Linked DNA regions of Methanosarcina siciliae T4/M. The protein of the gene in region 1 interacts with the protein of each later gene in a pairwise test. Links are inferred from orthologs where the notes say so. Each region holds a gene or a part of one and is shown on either strand. Other genes may lie near its edges.

What was found.
Region 2: the proteins of pscS (region 1) and sepS interact in binary tests that used the Methanocaldococcus jannaschii proteins (3 or more experiments, as listed by UniProt). The link is inferred for Methanosarcina siciliae T4/M from one-to-one orthologs.

The regions. Positions count from the first base shown.
Region 1 is NZ_CP009506.1:748,409-751,596, reverse strand. Bases 328-3,188 are described here. They hold pscS (O-phospho-L-seryl-tRNA:Cys-tRNA synthase), read right to left. Parts: upstream 2,408-3,188; coding sequence 1,247-2,407; downstream 328-1,246. Other genes in these bases: MSSIT_RS03400 (exosome complex RNA-binding protein Csl4), read right to left, coding at 3,124-3,188; MSSIT_RS03405 (DNA-directed RNA polymerase subunit L), read right to left, coding at 2,728-3,006; MSSIT_RS03415 (MFS transporter), read right to left, coding at 328-730. Outside these bases: more of MSSIT_RS03415, read right to left, coding at 1-327. UniProt on the Methanocaldococcus jannaschii protein: Converts O-phospho-L-seryl-tRNA(Cys) (Sep-tRNA(Cys)) to L-cysteinyl-tRNA(Cys) (Cys-tRNA(Cys)).
Region 2 is NZ_CP009506.1:81,348-84,634, forward strand. What follows is about bases 268-3,227. They hold sepS (O-phosphoserine--tRNA ligase), read right to left. Parts: upstream 2,578-3,227; coding sequence 958-2,577; downstream 268-957. Other genes in these bases: MSSIT_RS00375 (DUF169 domain-containing protein), read right to left, coding at 268-923; MSSIT_RS00385 (translin family protein), read right to left, coding at 2,990-3,227. In the rest of the region: MSSIT_RS25585 (hypothetical protein), read right to left, coding at 94-249; more of MSSIT_RS00375, read right to left, coding at 246-267; more of MSSIT_RS00385, read right to left, coding at 3,228-3,287. UniProt on the Methanocaldococcus jannaschii protein: Catalyzes the attachment of O-phosphoserine (Sep) to tRNA(Cys).

The DNA.
Region 1 (3,188 bases):
TAAGATGAATTTCCTGTGAGTACACCTCAAGGAAGGACACGACGCTTGAATAACACATGAAAATAAACATACAAACGATTGAAATTGGAACTACCTTCGGTTCAAAGAAATTATTGAATTTGAACCCCTTCATTATAGTCAACTGTTCTTTTGTTAGTTCCATCTCACGTAAAGATGATAAAAACGGTAAAACCAAAAGGCCAGTTGCTGACGCAATTGTACAGGCAGTAAAAATCATGCTGAAACTGCCGTGCTGACTGAGGAACATACCTAAAAACGGACCGACGGCTGTTGCAAGTATCTGGCTTAATCCAAAATAAGCAATACCTTCACCTTTCCTTTCCGCAGGAATGATATTCGCAACGATTGTAGCTGTTGCTGTGGTAGTAATACCAAATGCTATTCCATGAAGAAAGCGGACTGCAAGCAGGATGACTACATTATTAACTCCAAAGTATAACAACGTCATAAATAAACTCAAAAATACTCCTGAATAAAGTGTCTTCTTATGACCTATCCGTCCGATCCATTTTCCGATAAACAGACGCGCAAAAAGCCCACCAATTATGAATATACTGGCAGAAAAGCCGGCTTCACCCGGAGATGAGTCAAATGTATTCATTGCATATCCGGAGACAATTATCATTAATAAGTAAAAGTTTAAAGCAGCGAGTAAATTTTCAATGAAAATGAGTACGAAATCTTTAGTCCACAACTTTGATTTTGGCAAGTTAAGACAGTCTCCTTAATTATTCTCTAAAAATACCTTTCAGATCGACTGTATGTGCCAGTTGCTTTGCGTGTTTAGAAAAGACATATATGCTAGAAATATCTGCACATATGCCAATCGTAACTGTTTGTTGACCTATTAGACCACTGGCTGTTTCGATTATGTCAGCTTTTTTATAGACTGAACGATTATCAGTCATTAAAATTTGAAGTCGTCTTACTAATTGTATTTGAGAGAATAAGTAGTTAACTACCTATTTTAGGAAGAACATTGTGAAAGAGAAACTATTTCAGAAATATCCAGTTCATAAAGCGATTTTACCACTGTAAATGCCCCCGTCCTGAAATACTTATTACTGTCGTACAATATGACCGACACATGGAAAGGGAAGAGAAGGAGACCGCGTCAAGGCAAAGCAAAAAATCTACTTGACAGATTAAAAAAATGTTCAGGATGCCCGGGGCAAAGAAAATGATTAAAATTACTCCCGGGCTTCAAAAAATAAATTGAGTGGGCTTAAATGTTCTCGTATTTCTTCAGGATCTCCTCAAAAGAATCCGCAACAACGCCGAGCTTTTCTTTTCCGAGCCCGAAAGTGCTGAGCTTGAAGTATTTCGTAAGCCCGGACTTGATACCGTGAATGTTTCTTTCTTTGAGCTCTTTGTAGAGGAAATACCTGCCTTTCTTGACCTTCTGGGAAATCTCGTAGAAGCCGGGAGCTTCAAAGAACATAAGGTCGTGAGAATGGGGTTTCTGCCCGCGCTGGATAAAGCCCATGTCCTCAAGCCTTGCAGAGAACCACCGGGCGTTTTCGACTTCCTGGTCCCAGTTACTGACGCGCTTTACCACTTCTGGAAAAGATGCAATCATAGTCATAACCGTTGCCCCACGGGCAGTGCAGCCAAGAAGTTCGACTTCCTTTACCTTGCTGTATATAGATTTTCTGAATACGATTGGGGCATATTCTTCGCTTACGCCGAGCACTCCGACAGGCCCGGAGGCTGCCATTGACTTATGCCCGCTACCCACTATAAAGTCAGCTCCGATTTCTTTTGCGGATACGGGCATTCTTCCCACACAGTACGCCCCGTTCAGGAGAAGAGGGACATCATACTCATGGCAGACGGATGCGATCTTTTCCGCATCCGGGATGTTTCCGTAGCTCCCGTCAGGATATGTTACAAGGGCAAGAACGGGGGGTCTTCCACTTTCCTTTGTGACCTCTTCGATTGCTGTCCCGTACCCTTCGGGATCAAGATAGTATTCGGGGCTGCCTGCATGTGGCACCACTTTTACATTCAGACCGGCTCTCTCGGCTGCAACATAAGAGGAGTAATGGGCAAGCCCGTCAAGCACGATCCAGTCCCCGGGCTTGCCCATGGAATGCATAACCGCAAATTTAGACTCTCTTGCCCCGTTTGTAACCCTTGCCTCATCACAGCCTAAAAACTCAGGGAGAGCTTTATGTACGAAATCATGGATAGGGGGTTTTTTAATCTGATCCAGAATCCCACCACAGAAGTCGCAGACAGAGTAACCGTCTCCCCATTCCACAAGGGTCTGCCTGGCTGCCTCGGTCAAAAGTCCGCCAGTCTGCAGAGGGTCGATATTTATGCTGCCGAGGGTTTCTCGCTTTATGAAACCATACTTCTGTAAAGATGAGTCGTCAAGTGTCATTTTATTTATACCTCAGTGATAACGGTAAATTTCCTATTCAAACGATAAATTTCTCCTCTGGTTTCTGTCCGGGTTATGAGAGCAGATCTGAGAAAATTAACTGCCTGAAGCTCTATATAATCAGTGATATATCAGGAATTCATAAAAAGGTATTCCAGAAGCAACTTACAAATAGACAGTAAAATCCCGTAAAACTTCTCGTGAAGGCGAACGAAATACTATCCGGAAACCCTTATCTAAAGTATATGGAGCAGGAGAAAGCCCCTGGAAAGAAAAAAAGGCAAAACGTCTTTTAAGAGACGTCCTGCAAGTCATCGGCTTCAGGCATTTGCTGCCTTGTTGAAGACATCGATGAACTCATCACACTGAGCAATAATGATTGCTGCCGCTTCCTTTAAGACCAGAATCGGGTCTGTACCATCGGTTTTGATGTAAAGGATAGGGTCACTGATGCTCACGTGTTTCATGTCGTAGAAAGCCGCTTCAACCCTTTCATCTTTGATCAGGAGGTCCTTAAGAAGATTGAGAAGGGTATGAGTTTCGCCTATAAGCTCGACTTCAAGCTCGCTATTTGTTTTATTAAGAATGTTCAGTTCCATTGGTGACCACCTGTAAATGGTGAGTGATATAGCTGGCTATATTACAGCCTGCCGCAAAATGCATAATCCGTCATAACATGCCGAACCCTGCATAAAGTAAGATGGGGAAAGAGAAATTTACTGGATTCCTTTCCCGTACTCGGTTGAGATCTTGCGGGTTTCAGTCATATTGCAGACCGGGC
Region 2 (3,287 bases), 670 kb from region 1 along the record:
GCATAAAGTGAGTCAATTACAGACATCATATTTTTCATTATTGTCGATATGTATACTCTGTTTCTACAGAAAGTAACCGCTCCTTTTGGTGTTCTAAAACATCCCGAAATATTTTGTTGAATCCCCCATCCTGAGATCTCTTTCTGCTTGATTGTTGTCGAAAAGTACGTTTCTTCTGTACTTTTCTTTTATCTTTTCATTTTCTTTTATTTCTTCATTTTCTATCGAATGCCTCTTACTATATTTCATTGCGTTGTTTCGGGAAGCTTTGAAAGCCCTTCCTCGATTTCTTCTATTTTTTCAAAATCAATCCCTAGAGGGACTTCAAAATCTTCGTATCCGCTGTGTTTTCTTGATCCTTTGCACCCGAAAGATAAGCCTATGCCTCTTTCAAGAGCCAGTGCGGTGCAGTCTCCGCAGATTGAAGCCGCTCCCGTAGTATCCATCAATGTCCTTTCTCCTTCGGAATAGGCATTTGCCTGAACAATGCGCATGGCTTCCTGAGGTTTAAGGAAAAGGATTAGCACATCAAAGGTATCCCTGTTAAGGGACAGAGGTTCTATCACTACGGAACAAAATTTTCTCTTTAATCTTGGAAGGGACAAGGCTGCCTTTTCCGCAGCCTGCATATCCCTGTACCTTCCGGACTGAAGATAATATCCAGCAGGGCTTTTTTCAGAGAGCCCAAGGACATAATCTCCGGGAGCACAGCTCTGTCCGGAAATCCGGAATTTCTCGCCCATACGGGCTTTCTGCACAAGTTCGCAAAAAAGAAAGCCGGATTTTTCAGGAAGCTCTTCACTTCCTTTTCCGCTTCTTTTATCCGTTTTAAAGCTCACACAGACAGGCTCTCCGGTTTCCATCAACTGCCTGAGTTCCGGGCACCATGAAAACGGTACTATTTCTTTTTGTATGCGATCCATTCCAGTTAGCACATTCCTGTTTCTACTGCCTGCTTCACTCGAATTCCGCTTTTACGGACGTGAAAATCGGGCCTCTCATATCTATTTTTTTGTTTTTGCCCGTGATATAACGCTGGGCAGTAGCGCCTATCTTGATATTGACTTCCGAGGGGACCTTGACAATCCTGACCCTGACGATATGTTCCTTTGCTCCGGACATTGCAGCTTCTTCAATTTCCGTGGCAGCCTGAGCGGCAAAAGCTTCTATGAAGCGGATGCCTGCCATTGCGGAGTGGTTCTCAAAGGCTTTCTGCCACTTCTTCGTGTTCGGGATGCCAAGGATATCCCCCTGATAGGCAATGACCTCGTTGAAGGCAGCAGGCCCGCAGAGTTTCGTATTCTCTTCTGGCTCGATTACGGAGACTTTTACTTTCCTTCCGCAAACTTCTCCTTCCCAGGCAGGGAATTCACAGGGGCTTGGCTCTTCCCCGTGCAGTTCGCACTGGGCGACCACGGCTGCTGCAATTTCCTGTCCTTTGAGGGTTTCCGGGGTCCTATCCACAAAGACCTGTTTTGCAAGATCACTGTCCGACATCTCCCACTCGGAATACTGGGGGATCTGCGGATAAGTCAGGGAGCGGATGTCTGGGGCGTCATGCAGGATCATGGCAAGCCTTTCGACTCCGAGCCCCAGGTTCATGACAGGGCAAGGGATGTCGTATTCTGCAAGGGCTGTCGGGGAATAGATCCCGAAGGTTGCAATCTCGATCCAGCCGTCCGAGTACTTGGAGTTCGAGCCCACGAGTTTAGGGTGGAAGGCAAAGACCTCGGTCTGGGTGTCAGGCACATAGTACTTGCTGCGTTTTTCATCGGGCCTGAAGAGGAACTTCTCAAAGCCAAACTGGGAGAGAAGCCCTTCTGCAATGGCTTTTCCGTGGTCTAAGGTCACGTCCTCGTCCATAATAACACAGGAAGCCGAGTAGTAGGTCATAAGCCTGGAAGCGTCTTCCTGCTGTTCCCGCCTGAAACAGCGGTCAATTGAGAAAAAGTGGAAAGGCGGCTCTTTTCGCTCAAGGAGGGCACCCAGGGAAATGAACCAGCCGCTTGTCATGTGGCTGCGCAGTGTTTTTGTGCTTGCCTGGGCTACAAGCTCTTTGAATTCGGGAAAGACCTTTTCAATCATATCGGCTACAAGGGCATCCGAAACTTCGAGGGATGCCGAGATTTCAGGCACCAGGTCGTCACCTTCGACTTTCCCTTTTTTGTAAGCATGAAGGACTTTCCTGACCTTGTCTATGCCTTCGTCCCCGATGTCTCCCAGGATTCCGTTTATCTGTGCAATACGCTCGTCAGAAATCCCCACATTCGGACGGGGCAGCCCTGCAAGATAGAAACAGCGGTCAAGGACTGCGAGGGCTTCGCTTCCGAACTGCTTGTGGACCTCTTTTTCGTCAACTATAAGAGGGTTCATCATCTCTTCGAAACCCATGCGCAGATAGGCTTCTCTCAGTTTCTGGATTGTATCATAAACAGGGTGAGCTTTCCCGTACCTAAAGGTGGTTCTCGGGTAGCGCTCGTTAAGGGTCGGGGTTTTGACCATTTTCTTACCTTCGTTCCAGGCAAGGTCAAAATTCTCCTTTGCATTTTTTTTTATTTTTTCTGGATCGAATTTCATGGATATCCTCTTGTAACTGATTATTGGAATTCTGGATCTATCAGACCCTTACCGTTTTATCATTTATATGAATATGTCGAATTGTCTGGCAGCCCTTTGGAGTACATCGGATAATGGGCGGTAGGTAGTGGTTCTGAATTGCAATTAACCACGTTAAGTTGTAATGTAACTGCACTGAATAGTAAATGATTTTAATGGTTATTGTAAAATTTATCTAGTTTTCTTTCTCAGCCTTAAGCTTTGTCAGGGTGCTGAAGTGGTAAATTGTCTCCTGGCTGATATTCTTACAACCTCGTAGCCTTACATTCTGACATTCTTACAGACTTGTAGCCTTACATTCTGATATTCTTACAGACTTGTAGCCTTACATTCTGATATTCTTACAGACTTGTAGCCTTACATTCTGATTGTCTTACAGCCTGGATTCCAGGCTCTTCATTGCAAGCTCAAGTTTTTTCTGTTGAATCGAGTTTACCACATCTCCACGTGTTTTTTCTATCAGGGAGCGGGAGATATCGGTCTTTCGCCTGAGCCCGCCGGTTATTGCGTCAGGGTAGTCAAAGTCCATAAGGACTGCATGGATATTTTCCATGATCCCTAAAAATACTTCGGCCTTTTCAAAGGCTTCTTCCCTTATGAGGTCAAGGACATGTCTTCTGAGCTCCCCCACCAAATCTCCAAGCCCGTTAAGATAGGCGGCATACTCGACT